2 regions of the Amycolatopsis heterodermiae genome follow, and region 2 is predicted to be linked to the other one. Evidence: predicted binding sites of a transcription regulator. Region 2 holds the regulator's gene; the other holds the start of a gene.

Region 1 (7,015 bases), on a different contig from region 2:
GCGCGCTCGTCCGGTGTCGGCACGGCGCTGGCGGCCCACGCCCACCACGTCCTCGACGAGGAGGGCACCGACGTCGTCCTGCTGCACCACGCCGCGGCGAACCCGCTTTCGACGCCGTTCTGGTACGCCCAGGGTTACCGCCCGCTGTGGACGTACTGGCAGCGTCGCCCAGCCGTTCGGTGAACTACTGGCGGATTACCCCGGGTGCCCCGTCCTTATAGGCTGATGTCAGTACAAGGGACGGGGAGCCGAAGTGAACGAGCAGCGGGACGCCGCGCCCAGAGCACCCGAGGGCGTCGACACGGAGAAGCCGTCCGCGGCCCGGATCTACGACTGGTACCTCGGCGGTACGCAGAACTGGGCCGTGGACCGCGAGTTCGGCCGCCGCATGGAACAGCAGTGGCCGCTCGTGCGCCCCGGCTCGAAGCAGAACCGCGAGTTCATGAACCGCGCCGTGCGCGCGGCACTGAAGGCGGGGATCCGGCAGTTCATCGACCTCGGCTCCGGCGTCCCGACGGCCGGCAACGTGCACGAGGTCGTCGAGGCCGAGCTGCCGGACGACCACGACGCCACGGTCGTCTACGTCGACTACGAGCCGGTCGCCGTCGCCCACGCGACGCTCATCCTCGAAGAGGAGGCGGCGACCGACTGGGCCGGCATCGTGCAGGCCGACATGCGGGACGCGAAGGCCGTGCTGCGCGCTCCGGAGACGAAGCGGCTGATCGACTTTTCGCAGCCGGTCTGCGTGATGATGATGGCGGTGCTGCACTTCGTCGGCCCGGACGACGACCCGCACGGCCTGCTCAAGGCCTACCGGGACGCGCTCGCGCCCGGTAGCTGGCTGGCGATCTCGCAGATGAGCGAGGGTGACGGCGAGGGCGAGATGCTGGCCGGGCTGCGCTGGTTCGTCGAGCAGTACCGGAAGACGAGCAACCCGGTGTGGCTGCGCGACCGCGACGAGATCGAGCCGCTGTTCGGCGACTGGCCGCTGCTGGAGCCGGGCATCGTGCACCTGCCGGACTGGCGGCCCGACCGGAAGCTGAATGCCCTGGAAGCCGAAGCCCGCCCGTACGCCTGGTGCGGCATCGCCGAGAGGCCCCGCGCATGAGCGAAACCGCCCCGATCGCGCCGGCCGGGGTCGACACGGAGAAGCCGTCCGCGGCGCGCGTCTACGACTGGTACCTCGGCGGCAACCACCACTGGGCGGTCGACCGCGAGTTCGGCCGCCGCGTCGAGAAGGTGTGGCCGCTGATCCGGCCGATCTCGCGGCAGAACCGGGCGTTCATGAACCGGGTCGTCCGGGCCGCGATGGCCGCCGGCGTCCGCCAGTTCGTCGACCTCGGCTCCGGCGTGCCGACCGCGGGCAACGTGCACGAGATCGTCCGCGACCTGCTGCCCGGCGGCGAACGCGCGGCGGTCGTGTACGTCGACTACGAGCCGGTGGCGGCCGCGCACTCCCGGCTGATCCTGGAGAAGGAAGAGGCGACGGACTGGGCGGGCCTGGTCGAGCGGGACATCCGCCGTCCGGCGGAGATCTTCGCGGACGACGTGACTTCGTCGCTCATCGACTGGTCCCGGCCGGTGTGCCTGCTGATGATCACCGTGATGCACTTCGTCGGCCCGTCCGACGACCCCGAGGGCCTGATGGCGGCGTACCGCGCGAAGCTCGCCCCGGGCAGCTGGCTGGCCCTGACCCACGGCACCTGCCGCGACGACGCCCCGCCGGTCCGCGCGGCCGAGGTGAAACGATTCATCGACGCCTACCGCGACACGACGAACCCGGCGTGGCTGCGCACGGCCGAAGAACTGCTCCCCTGGTTCGGCGGCTGGCCGTTGCTGCCGCCGGGGATGACATCGTTGCCAGACTGGCGGCCGGAGACCCCGCCGAACGCCATCGACCTGGAGACCCGCCCGTTCGCCTGGTGCGCGGTCGCCCGCCGCCCCAGCCTCTGACCCGACCCGGTCGGCCTGACCCCAAGCGCCTCTGAGCTGCGGTTTCCCTGATCGCTGTGGGCGAACGCACCATCGGAAACAAACACGCCTATCGGAGAGTTGAGCTAGGCAGACTCAACTACCCGAGGAGTGCACATGTCCGACACCCGCCTCCTGCCCGTGCTCCCGCTCGATGACGACGTCGTGCTGCCGGGCATGGTCGTCCCGCTCGACCTGACCGACACCGAGACGCGGGCCGCGGTGGAGTCCGCCCAGGCCAACACGCCCAGCCAGGCCAGCTTCCCCGGCATCCGGTCGACCGGCGCCACCAAGGCCGAGGTCCTGATCGTCCCGCGCGTCCACGGTGAGTACGCCGAGTACGGCACCGTCGCCACGGTCGAGCGCATCGGGCGCGTGCCCGGTGGCAAGGCGGCCGTGCTGCTGCGCGGCACCGCCCGCGCGCTCGTCGGCCGGATGGCCGACGGCCCCGGCGCCGCCCGCTGGGTGCACGCCGAGGACGCCCCCGAAACCACGAACGACCGGACCGCGCAGCTCGCGGCCGAGTACAAGGCCGTCGTCATCTCGATCCTCCAGCAGCGCGGCGGCTGGCAGCTGATGGACGCCGTCCAGCAGGTCGAGGACCCGTCCGCGGTCGCCGACCTGTCCGGCAACGCGCCGTACCTGGACACCGACCAGAAGGTCGAGCTGCTCACCACGCTCGACGTCACCGCACGCCTGGAGAAGGCGCTCGAGTGGAGCAAGGAGCACCTGGCCGAGCTCGAGGTCACCGACACGATCCGCAAGGACGTCTCCGAAGGCATGGAGAAGCAGCAGAAGGAGTTCCTGCTGCGCCGCCAGCTCGAAGCGATCCGCAAGGAGCTGGGTGAGCTCGACGGCTCGGCCGACGACACGGACTACCGCGCCCGCGTCGAAGGCGCCGAGCTGCCCGACGCCGTGAAGAAGGCCGCGCTGGCCGAGGTGGACAAGCTGGACCGGACGTCCGAGCAGTCCCCCGAGGGCGGCTGGATCCGCACCTGGCTGGACACCGTCCTGGAGCTGCCGTGGAACGAGCGCACCGAGGACGTCTACGACATCGCCGCCGCGCGGGCCGTCTTGGACGCCGACCACGCCGGCCTCGACGACGTCAAGGAACGCATCATCGAGTACTTGGCCGTCCGCAAGCGTCGCGCGGAATCGGGTCTCGGCCCGGTCGGCGGACGTCGTTCCGGCGCGGTGCTCGCCCTCGCGGGCCCTCCCGGGGTCGGCAAGACGTCGCTGGGTGAGTCCGTCGCGAAGGCCATGGGACGCAAGTTCGTCCGGGTCGCCCTCGGCGGCATCCGCGACGAGGCGGAGATCCGCGGCCACCGCCGCACCTACGTCGGCGCGCTGCCCGGCCGGATCGTCCGCGCCATCAAGGAAGCCGGCTCGATGAACCCGGTCGTGCTGCTCGACGAGATCGACAAGGTCGGCGCCGACTACCGCGGCGACCCGACCGCGGCGCTGCTCGAAGTGCTGGACCCGGAGCAGAACCACACGTTCCGCGACCACTACCTCGAGGTCGAGCTGGACCTGTCCGACGTCGTGTTCCTGGCGACGGCCAACGCGCTCGAGACCATCCCCGGCCCGCTGCTGGACCGGATGGAGCTCGTCACGCTGGACGGCTACACCGAGCACGAGAAGGTCACCATCGCCCGCGACCACCTGCTCCCCCGCGAGCTGGAGCGCGCCGGCCTGGCCACGGCCGACGTCAGCCTGACCGACGCCGCGTTCAGCCGGATCGCCGCCGAGTACACCCGCGAGGCGGGCGTGCGCGACGCGAACCGCACGATCGCGAAGGTGCTGCGCAAGATCGCGACGAAGGTGGCACTGGACGAGGTGTCCCTGCCGCTCACGATCGACGACGCCGATCTCGAGACCTACCTCGGCCGGCCGCGTCACCTGCCGGAGTCGTCGCTGCCCGCGTCGACCCAGCGGACCGCGACCCCGGGTGTGGCCACGGGCCTGGCGGTCACCGGCGCCGGTGGTGACGTCCTCTACATCGAGGCGTCGCTGGCGGACCAGGAGTCCGGCGCGTCCGGGCTGCAGCTGACCGGCCAGCTCGGCGACGTGATGAAGGAGTCCGTCCAGATCGCGCTGTCCTACCTGCGGTCGCACGGCGCGGAGCTGGAGCTTCCGGTCGGTGACCTGAAGAACCGCGGCATCCACGTCCACGTCCCCGCGGGCGCGGTGCCCAAGGACGGCCCGTCGGCCGGCGTCACGATGACGACGGCGCTGGCGTCGCTGCTCTCGGGCCGCGTGGTCAAGGCGGACGTCGCGATGACCGGCGAGGTGTCCCTGACCGGGCGCGTCCTGCCGATCGGCGGCGTCAAGCAGAAGCTGCTGGCGGCCCACCGGGCCGGGATGAAGACGGTGATCATCCCGCAGCGCAACGAGCCGGACCTGGACGACGTCCCGGCCGAGGTGCTGTCCCAGCTGGACGTCCACGCGGTGGCGAACGTGCGCGAGGTCCTCGACCTCGCCCTGACCCCGGCTTCGACGCCGGTTTCCCAGGCGGCGTAACCCCGAACGCCGCCACCTGAACGGCCGGTTTCCCTCTCCCCCCAGGGAAACCGGCCGTTTCCTATGTCCGAGCGGGCGCGGTGGTGACCGCCCGGATGCGAGCCGTACTCCATTCGGGGCATCACGATCACGAAAGACCACGGGGCGTAACAGGACTGTGCGGATCGTCGATCAGGTTCCTAGAGTGAGGTGATCCGGGCTCAGCCGCGCCCGGGCGAATCGACGACGTTGGAGCGCACGTGACGAAATCGCTCGCGGAAGACTCGGAGATCCAAGAGGATTACGAGGTCTTCAGGGCAATCGTCGAGAAGTTCACGCCGGCGGAAGCGGCTCGTCGCATCCGGCGGATGGGTGTGCCCGAGGACATCGTCAGAAGAATCGTCGAACGCCACGAGCACGAGTGCATTCGGGTCCGCGACATGGACGAACCGCATTCCGTCTACCGCGACAACCGGATGACCTGGTACACGGGTCCGCAGTCGGGCGACCGAAACTGGCCTTCCCTCGAACAGTCGTTGCGGGACAAGTACCGGAACGAGGACGCTGTCAAGGCCGTCGACGACGCATCGACGAAGGTGGTCTCGCTGCTGGAGCACCCGAAGCTGGCGGAATTCTCCACCCGCGGCCTGGTCGTGGGCTTCGTCCAGTCGGGCAAGACGACCAATTTCACGGCCGTCATGGCCAAGGCCGCCGACCGGGGCTACAAGCTGTTCATCGTGCTTTCCGGCGTCCACAACGCACTGCGAAAGCAGACCCAGATCCGTCTGAAGAACGACCTGATCGCCGCGAACCCGGAACTGTGGCACGAGGTCACCACCCCGGAACGGGATTTCGGTGAACGGGGCAATGCCGCGGCGTACCTGGCGGCCAAGGACCAGCACCTGCTGCTGGTCGTGAAGAAGAACGCTGCCGTGTTGCGAAAGCTCAATGCATGGCTCGGGACGGCGCACGAATACCTCGAGAACTGCCCCACGCTGATCATCGACGACGAGGCCGACCAGTCCACGGTCGCGACGAAGAAGATCAACCCGCTGCTTTTCAAAGTGTTGAGCAAATTCCCGAAGGTCGGTTACGTCGGGTACACGGCGACGCCGTTCGCGAACCTCCTGATCGATCCTTCGGTCACGGAGGACTTCTATCCCCGGGACTTCATCGTCAACCTGCCAAAGCCAATCGGTCACCAGGGCACCGAGGTCCTCTTCGGGCGTGAGCCTCTGGACTGGGAGGACGCGGCCGACGTCCCCGGCGGCTACGACATGATCCGCCGAGTCCCGGACGACGAGGTCGAAGACCTCAAACCCAAGAACAAGAAGGAAGCCCCCACCTTCGCACCCGCACTGACTCCTTCATTGGAGGCGGCTGTCCGGTGGTTCTGGCTGGCCACAGCGGCTCGGCGGGTGCGGGGCACCGGCAACCCGCACTCGTCCATGCTCATCCACACCAGCGTCGACTCCAGCGTCCACTTCGGGTTCGTGCCGGTGCTGAAGGCCTTCCGGTCCAGGACGCTCGACGGTCTCAACCGACAGGCCCGCAAGTTGCTGGACGACCTCCGGCAGCAGTGGACCGAAGAGACCGCGAAGGTGCGAGCGGCCGACCTCGGCGAAATCCCGGTCTCGTTCGACGAGCTTCTGGTCCACCTCCACGGCGTGGTCCGCGAGACAACTCTGGTCGTGGACAACTACCGCAGCAAGGACCGATTGGATTACGACTCCGGCCCGGTGACCACCATCGCGGTGGGTGGCAACACGCTGTCCCGCGGCCTCACGCTCGAGGGACTCGTGTGCAGTTTGTTCGTCCGCGGCGCCTCGGCCTACGACACCCTCCTGCAGATGGGGCGCTGGTTCGGTTACCGCGACGGCTACGCCGACCTGCCCCGCATCTGGATGACCGACGAGCTTCAGGGCTGGTTCCGCCATCTCGCCACGGTCGAAGCCGAGATGCGCGTCGACATCGACCGCTACATGACCACCAACGAAAACCCGATGACCTTCGCGGTCCGTCTGCGTTCGCATCCGAAGCTGCTGATTACGGCGAAGGCGAAGATGAAGGACGCAGTCAAGGCAGAGGCAGCGTACGGCGGTCATCTCATCGAGTCCCGGTACTTCGACGTCCGTCCCGAAGGCAAGTCGTGGCTCGAGAAGAACGCCAGGGCAGCCAAGGACCTGATCGAGGACTGCCTTTCCGCAAGCGGCTCGCGGGTGCAGTCCGACAGGAATCGCGTGCTGTTCAAGGATGTCCCGCACGAGCGGGTTACCCGATACCTGGCGGAGTATGAATTCCACCGCAAGTCCACGGAGGCCGACAGTCGCCGCTTGCTCGGCTACATCGAGAAGAGGCTGCGCGCAGGCGCTTTGAAACGCTGGAACGTCGCCGTCATCGGCAACAACAAGACAGGCGCGACACCGTACGCGATCGATTCCGAGACCAGCATCGGGATGGTCCGCCGCGGCCGGATCGACCCCAAGTCCGGCGTCGCACCGGGTGAGCCCGCCGACATCAAGACACTGACAAGTGCACGCGACAC
Region 2 (7,015 bases):
CGTCGTTCCCCCTTCGAGGAGCCGAAATGACCTTGAAGCGCAAGCTCCTGGCGGCTGCCGCCGGCGCGATCCTCGCGCCGGTGCTGGTGGTCGTCCTCCCCGCCGTCAGCGCCAGTGCCCACGGTTACATCTCCGACCCGCCCAGCAGGCAGGCCAACTGCGCGGCGGGGAAGGTGCCCAACTGCGGGCAGATCGTCTACGAACCCCAGAGCGTCGAGGGCCCGAAGGGCCTGAAGAGCTGCAACGGCGGGCTGTCCCAGTTCGCCGAGCTGGCCGACGAGTCGAAGCCGTGGCCGGCCAAGTCCGTCGGCACCACGGTGACGTTCAACTGGGTGTTCACCGCCCGGCACGCCACGTCGAGCTACGACTACTACGTCGGCAACACCCTCGTCGCGTCGATCAAGGGCAACAACCAGCAGCCGCCGGCGACGCTGTCGCACACGGTGAACCTGTCCGGCTATTCGGGCCGGATCAAGGTGCTGGCCGTCTGGAACATCTCCGACACGGCCAACGCGTTCTACAGCTGCGTCGACCTCCAGATCGGCGGTGGCGGCACGACGACCCCGCCGCCCACCACCACGCCGCCCCCGACCACCACGCCGCCGCCCACCACGACCCCGCCCCCGACCACGACCCCGCCGGCCGGCGGAACGTGGGCGGCCGGCAAGGCGTACAAGGCCGGTGACGTCGTGACCTACGGCGGCGCGAGCTACCGCTGCCTCCAGCCGCACACGGCGATCGCGGGCTGGGAGCCGCCGAACACCCCGGCCCTCTGGCAGCGCCTGTGAGGCTCCTGCTGGTCGCCGTCGCGCTGCTGCTGGCCGGATGCGGCAGCGGCGCGACGGCGTCCGCGCCTTCGTACAACTCGGCCGACGTGATGTTCCTGCAGATGCTGATCCCGCAGAACCAGCAGGGCATCGAGATCGTCCGGCAGGCGGCGGCGCGGCCGCTGCCCGCCGACCTGAAGGTCCTGGCGGCGGCGATCGAGTCGACGCAGCAGACCGAGGTCGACGACATGAAGGGCTGGCTGCGCGGCTGGAACCAGCCCGAGGCGATGGACATGAACCCGCAGGCCCACGCCGGCCACGGCGGCATGAAGCTGGCCGCGACCGACCTGGTGGGCGCGCTGAAGACGGCGCCCGACGCCGAGTTCGGCCGCAGGTTCCTGGACGTCCTGACCGGTCAGCAGCAGGGCGCGGTCGAGCTGGCCCAGACGGAGAACGGCACCAACGGCGGCGTCAACGCCCAGGCCCGCGACCTGGCCCGCCGGGTCATCGAGTCGCGCAGCGCCGAGGTGAAGCAGCTCCTGAACTTCAAGCTCTGACGCGCCCGGAGCTTGAACGCCGTGAAGGCCCCCTCACCGTCTTCGATGAGGGGGCCTTCACGGACTTTTGTGAACTAGCGGCGCTTGGGGCGCCAGACGACCATGGCCGTCTGCTGGTTCAGCGGGACCAGGTCCCGGCGGTAGGAGGCGTGCGCCGCCGCCGCGGCCTGTTCCCCGGCCGCGTACGCCGCGGCCAGTTCCTCGGTGAGCTCGCTCAGGCGGGCCCGCAGCGCGTCGACCTGGTTCTCCAGCTCGATGATGCGCTTGATGCCGGCCAGGTTGACGCCGTCCTCCTGCGACAACCGCTGGACCTCGCGCAGCAGCGCGATGTCCCGCATCGAGTAGCGGCGGCCGCCACCGGAGGTGCGGCCCGGGGACACCAGGCCCTGCCGGTCGTAGGTGCGCAACGTCTGCGCGTGCATCCCGGCCAGCTGGGCCGCCACCGAGATGACGAACACCGGGGTCTCTTCGTCCCCCTCCGGGGGAATCCCGCCGAACATCCCACTCACCTGCCTTCGAGCAGCTCAGTGATCTCGGGCCGGGGATCGTGCCCGGCCATCGACTCGGCGTACGCCTGCAGAGCCTCGCGCGCCTTGTCGTCCAGTTTGGCGGGAATCGCGGCCTGGAGGGTGACGAGCAGATCACCTTGTGAACCGTCGCGCTTCGCGATGCCCTTGCCGCGCACCCGCAGCACCCGCCCGCTCGCGGTGCCCGGCGGCACCTTGAGCGAGACCTTGCCCTCGAGCGTCGGCACGGTGATCGTGGTGCCGAGCGTCAGCTCGGTGAAGTCCACCGGCACGGCGATCGTCAGGTCGAGCCCCTTGCGCCCGAACAGCGCGTGCGGAGCCACGTGCACCCGGACGTAGAGGTCGCCCGCCTGCGCGCCACCCCGGCCCGGCTCGCCCTGACCGGCCAGCCGGATCCGCTGGTCGTCGTCGACACCCGGCGGGATCCGGACGGTCAGCGTGCGGGTCCGCGTGCTGACCCCTTCGCCGCCGCACTCCGGGCACGGGTCGTCGATGATCTGCCCGCGGCCGCGGCAGTCGCGGCACGGCTCCGAGAACGCGAACGCGCCCTGGCTCCGGCTGACCAGGCCAGACCCGCTGCAGGTCGGACAGGTCCGCGGCGACGTGCCCGGCTTCGCGCCGTTGCCGCCGCACGTCGAGCAGGTCGCCGGGCTCGACAGCCGCAGCGGCAGGGTTGCGCCCTTGACCGCTTCGGTGAAGTCGATCCGGACGTCCGTCTCGACGTCGGCGCCGCGCTGCGGCCGGTTGGCCGTCGCGCCCGCCGTCGTCCGGCCGCGGCCGAACAGCCCGCCGAGGATGTCGCCGAGCCCGCCGAAACCCTGCTGCTGGCCCGCACCCGCGCCGGCCTGGCCGAAGATGTCGCCCATGTCGAAGCTGCCGGAACCGCCGCCGCCACCGGGGAAGTTGAACCCGCCCCCGCCGCCGAACAGGCGCCGCGCCTCGTCGTACTCCTTGCGCTTGCTCGCGTCGGAGAGCACACCGTAGGCCTCGGAGACCGCCTTGAACTTCTGCTCCGCCTCGGCGTTGCCGGAGTTCGCGTCGGGGTGGTTCTCCTTGGCCAGCTTGCGGTAGGCCTTCTTGATCTCGTCCGCCGTGGCGTCGGAGGAGACGCCCAGTTCACGGTAGAAGTCCTTACCGATCCATTCCCGAGCACTCATCGGGCGCCTCCTCCTTCCGCTGGAACCGGATACTGCTTACTGCTGTTGCTCATCGAGTCCGCCGCCGAGTGGCAACTCGCCACCGACCGGCGGGTCCACCGGGGCCGCGCCGGGCTCGTGGTCGGTCACGCCGACCAGCGCCGCCCGCAACACGCGGTCGCCGAAGCGGTAGCCGCGGCGCATGACCACGGTGACCGTCGGGCCCGCCACGTCCGGCGAGGTGTTGTGCTGCACGGCCTCGTGCACGCTCGGGTCGAAGGCCTCGCCCTCGGTGCCGAACGACTCGAGCCCCGCGCGCTGCAGGCCGCTGATCAGCTTGTCGCCGACGGCCTTGAACGCCCCGGTGAGGTCACCGTGCTGGTCGGCCCGCTCGAGGTCGTCGAGCAGCGGCAGCAGGTCGTTCACCACCGTCGCCTTCGCGCCGATCACGACCGCTTCGCGGTCACGCTCGACGCGCTTGCGGTAGTTGGCGTACTCCGCCTGCAACCGCTGGAGGTCGGCCGTGCGCTCGGAGAGTTCCTTCTCGACGTCGGAGACCACGGTCACCGAATCGTCCATGATGGACTCCCCGAGCGAGGGGCCCGCGTGTTCCACGGGCGCCTCGTCGGGCTCCGGCGCGGCGTGGGCCGGACCGGGCGGGCGAACCTGCCCGGTCTGCGGGTCCACCCGGCGCCGATCACGCACGACCACCGGCTCCTCGGGGCCGCGGCCCTGGTTCTCGGATTCGTCGTAGCTGTGAGTCACTTCTTCTCGTCCTCTTCGACGATCTCGGCGTCCACCACGTCATCGGCCTTGGCACCATCAGCGCCGGCCGCACCGGCGTCGCCGGCCGCGCCCGAAGCACCGGCGGCACCAGCCGCGGCGTCGGCGTTCGCGTTGGCGTACAGGGCGGTGCCCAGTTCCTGCGAAGCGGTGTTCAGCTTCTCGATCGACTCGCGGATCTTCGCCGAGTCGGTGCCCTTCAGGGCCTCGTTCGACTCGTCGATCGCGGACTTGACCTTGCCCTTGAGGTCCTCGGGCAGCTTGTCGTCGTTGTCCTTGAGGAACTTCTCGGTCTGGTAGACCAGCGTCTCGGCCTGGTTGCGGGTCTCGGCCTCTTCGCGACGGGTCTTGTCCTCTTCGGCGTGCGCCTCGGCGTCCTTGACCATCCGCTCGATGTCGTCCTTCGGCAGCGCGGAGCCACCGGTGATCGTCATCGACTGCTCCTTGTTCGTGCCCAGGTCCTTCGCCAGGACGTGCACGATGCCGTTCGCGTCGATGTCGAAGGTGACCTCGATCTGCGGCACGCCACGCGGGGCGGGCGGGAGACCGGTCAGCTCGAACATGCCGAGCTTCTTGTTGTGCGCGGCGATCTCGCGCTCACCCTGGAACACCTGGATCTGCACCGACGGCTGGTTGTCGTCCGCGGTGGAGAAGATCTCCGAGCGCTTGGTCGGGATCGTGGTGTTGCGCTCGATGAGCTTGGTGAACACGCCACCCTTGGTCTCGATGCCCAGCGACAGCGGGGTCACGTCCAGCAGCAGGACGTCCTTGACCTCGCCCTTCAGCACACCGGCCTGCAGCGCCGCGCCGACCGCGACGACCTCGTCCGGGTTCACGCCCTTGTTCGGCTCGCGGCCGCCGGTCAGCTCCTTGACCAAGTCCGACACGGCCGGCATGCGGGTGGAACCACCGACGAGCACGACGTGGTCGATGTCGCCGACGGCGATGCCCGCGTCCCGGATCACGTTGTTGAACGGCTTCCGGGTGCGCTCGAGCAGGTCCGAGGTGATCTTCTGGAACTCGGCGCGCGAAAGCTGCTCGTCGAGGAACAGCGGGTTCTTGTCGGCGTCGACCGTGATGTAGGGCAGGTTGATGCCGGCCGAGTTCGAGCTGGACAGCTCGATCTTCGCCTTCTCCGCGGCCTCACGGATGCGCTGCAGCGCCATCTTGTCCTTGGTGAGGTCGATGCCGTTCGTGGCCTTGAACTTGTCGACCAGCCACTTGACGATGCGCTCGTCCCAGTCGTCGCCACCGAGGTGGTTGTCACCGGAGGTCGCGCGGACCTCGACGACGCCCTCGCCGATCTCCAGCAGCGAGACGTCGAACGTGCCGCCACCGAGGTCGAAGACCAGGATGGTCTGTTCCTTCTCGCCCTTGTCCAGGCCGTACGCCAGCGCGGCGGCGGTCGGCTCGTTGACGATGCGGAGCACGTTCAGGCCGGCGATCTGGCCGGCTTCCTTGGTGGCCTGCCGCTGCGCGTCCTCGAAGTAGGCCGGGACGGTGATCACGGCGTCGGTGATCGTCTCGCCCAGGTACGCCTCGGCGTCACGCTTCAGCTTCATCAGCACTCGCGCGCTGATCTCCTGCGACGTGTAGTTCTTGCCGTCGATCTCGGTCTTCCAGTCGGTACCGATGTGCCGCTTCACGGACCGGATGGTCCGGTCGACGTTCGTGACCGCCTGGTTCTTCGCCGGCTGACCGGTCAGCACTTCGCCGTTCTTGGCGAAGGCGACGATCGACGGGGTGGTCCGGGAGCCTTCGGAGTTGGCGATGACCGTCGGCTCGCCGCCCTCCAGGACGGCGACGACCGAGTTGGTCGTGCCGAGGTCGATGCCGACCGCTCGCGCCATGGTGCTTCCTCCTGTGTAAGCCTGCAATGGATCGTGACCTGCGGGTTCTTCCTCGCCTTGAGCGGGGCCCTGGCAAGTTCTATCGGGCTGCTGCGCGTCTCGTCAAGCTGGACTTGAGCCGACTGCGCTCAACCTCTACATGCAGCCTAACGAGCGGTTCGGCAGTCTTGTTCCCGGCCCACCCGAGAGAGTTGGTCCCGACCGGGTGTGAGGCCGCTCACCAGGCAGCTGACCTGGGCCGAGGTGGACTTTCGGCTGCTCGCCGACCGGCAGGCACGGTCGCGAGGCCGGCACCCGGGTCACTGCGAGGGCGTCGCTCGGGGCCGAGTCGCCGTGACAGCAAGACGGCACCACTGGCCGCCGCTCAGGCACCGCGCCGAGCACCTGCCGCGCGAGCACGGGTCCACGGAGGCCGTCGCCCGAGGCCGGCTCGGTCAACCCGGCGCCGACGATGTCCGGCGAGCCGCGGCGATCCGGCGCATGTCCATGATCTGGTTCCTCCTCTGCACGCCGGCTTTCGGCGTGCCCCCTTCCTAACAGCGACCCCCGACAGTTCAGGAGCGGCGGCCGGTCCAGGAAGTGAAGAAGAAATCCGGAGTTTCTTGCAGCACAACGGTTTCCGCCGCGGTGCCGTCCCACGAAGTCACTCGATAGTGGGAATCCGCCGAGACCGGCACCCCCTGCGCCGGCGTCGCGGTGTTCTCCCCGCGCGTGAACCCCACGACGCCCAGCATCGTGACGGCCCCCAGCAGCGCGGCCGCCAGCACGCGCCGTTCGATCTTGCCCATGGAAGTTTTTCCCCTGTGTGTAAGAAGAGTCAGGCGGCGTTGACTGTGACGCTGCCGCTGTCGGTGGTGAGGTCGAGCGTGTGCGCGGCCGAACCGTCGGTCGGGACGTCGATCTCGCGGTGCCCGCTGTCGCTGTTGCCCTCGACGCGGTACGGGCCGCCCGGCACGGTCAGCTCGACGCTGCCGCTGTCGGCGTGCACCTTGACGTCGTTCGCCTGCGCCAGCTTGAATTCGACGCGCCCGCTCGAAGCCGTGACGTCGACCGGGCCGCGCACCTCGTCGCCGGTCACGCTGCCGGAATCGCTCTTCAGCGTCACCGCGCCGACGTCGCGCAGGTCGATGGAACCGCTGCTGAGCCGCAGGTTCACGGCACCGGACACGTTCTCGACGCGCGCGCTCCCGGAGTCGGCCTCGACGTCCACACTCGACACCCCGGCGATGTCCAGGCCACCGGAGTCGACCTTGCCGGTGACCGGCACGCCCGCCGGCACGACGACCTCGAAGTCGACGGAGCAGTTGTCGCCGCAGTCGCCGAGCACGAGCTGGTCACCGTCGACGCGGTAGAAGGTGTCGCCGGGATTGCCGCGCCAGTGGTAGTTGACCTCCT

The links. The regulator HspR, encoded in region 2, represses chaperone genes until heat shock. The targets are predictions, from matches to a motif close to ANNTTGAGTNNNNNNNACTCAANNT.
Region 1: a site for HspR is predicted at 2,050-2,074, ahead of lon (endopeptidase La). Genes of this name have one in related genera too.

What each region holds. Positions count from the first base shown of each region.
Region 1 is NZ_JAYFSI010000004.1:368,757-375,771, reverse strand. Features, by position in the region: gene VA596_RS20775 (GNAT family N-acetyltransferase) at 1-183, shown strand, start outside; gene VA596_RS20770 (SAM-dependent methyltransferase) at 254-1,108, shown strand; gene VA596_RS20765 (SAM-dependent methyltransferase) at 1,105-1,953, shown strand; gene lon (endopeptidase La) at 2,089-4,491, shown strand; gene VA596_RS20755 (Z1 domain-containing protein) at 4,731-7,015, shown strand, end outside.
Region 2 is NZ_JAYFSI010000001.1:1,787,177-1,794,191, forward strand. Features, by position in the region: gene VA596_RS08800 (lytic polysaccharide monooxygenase) at 27-788, shown strand; gene VA596_RS08805 (DUF305 domain-containing protein) at 785-1,324, shown strand; gene VA596_RS08810 (heat shock protein transcriptional repressor HspR) at 1,399-1,824, opposite strand; gene dnaJ (molecular chaperone DnaJ) at 1,830-3,008, opposite strand; gene grpE (nucleotide exchange factor GrpE) at 3,045-3,752, opposite strand; gene dnaK (molecular chaperone DnaK) at 3,749-5,620, opposite strand; gene VA596_RS08830 (hypothetical protein) at 6,175-6,408, opposite strand; gene VA596_RS08835 (DUF4097 family beta strand repeat-containing protein) at 6,438-7,015, opposite strand, start outside.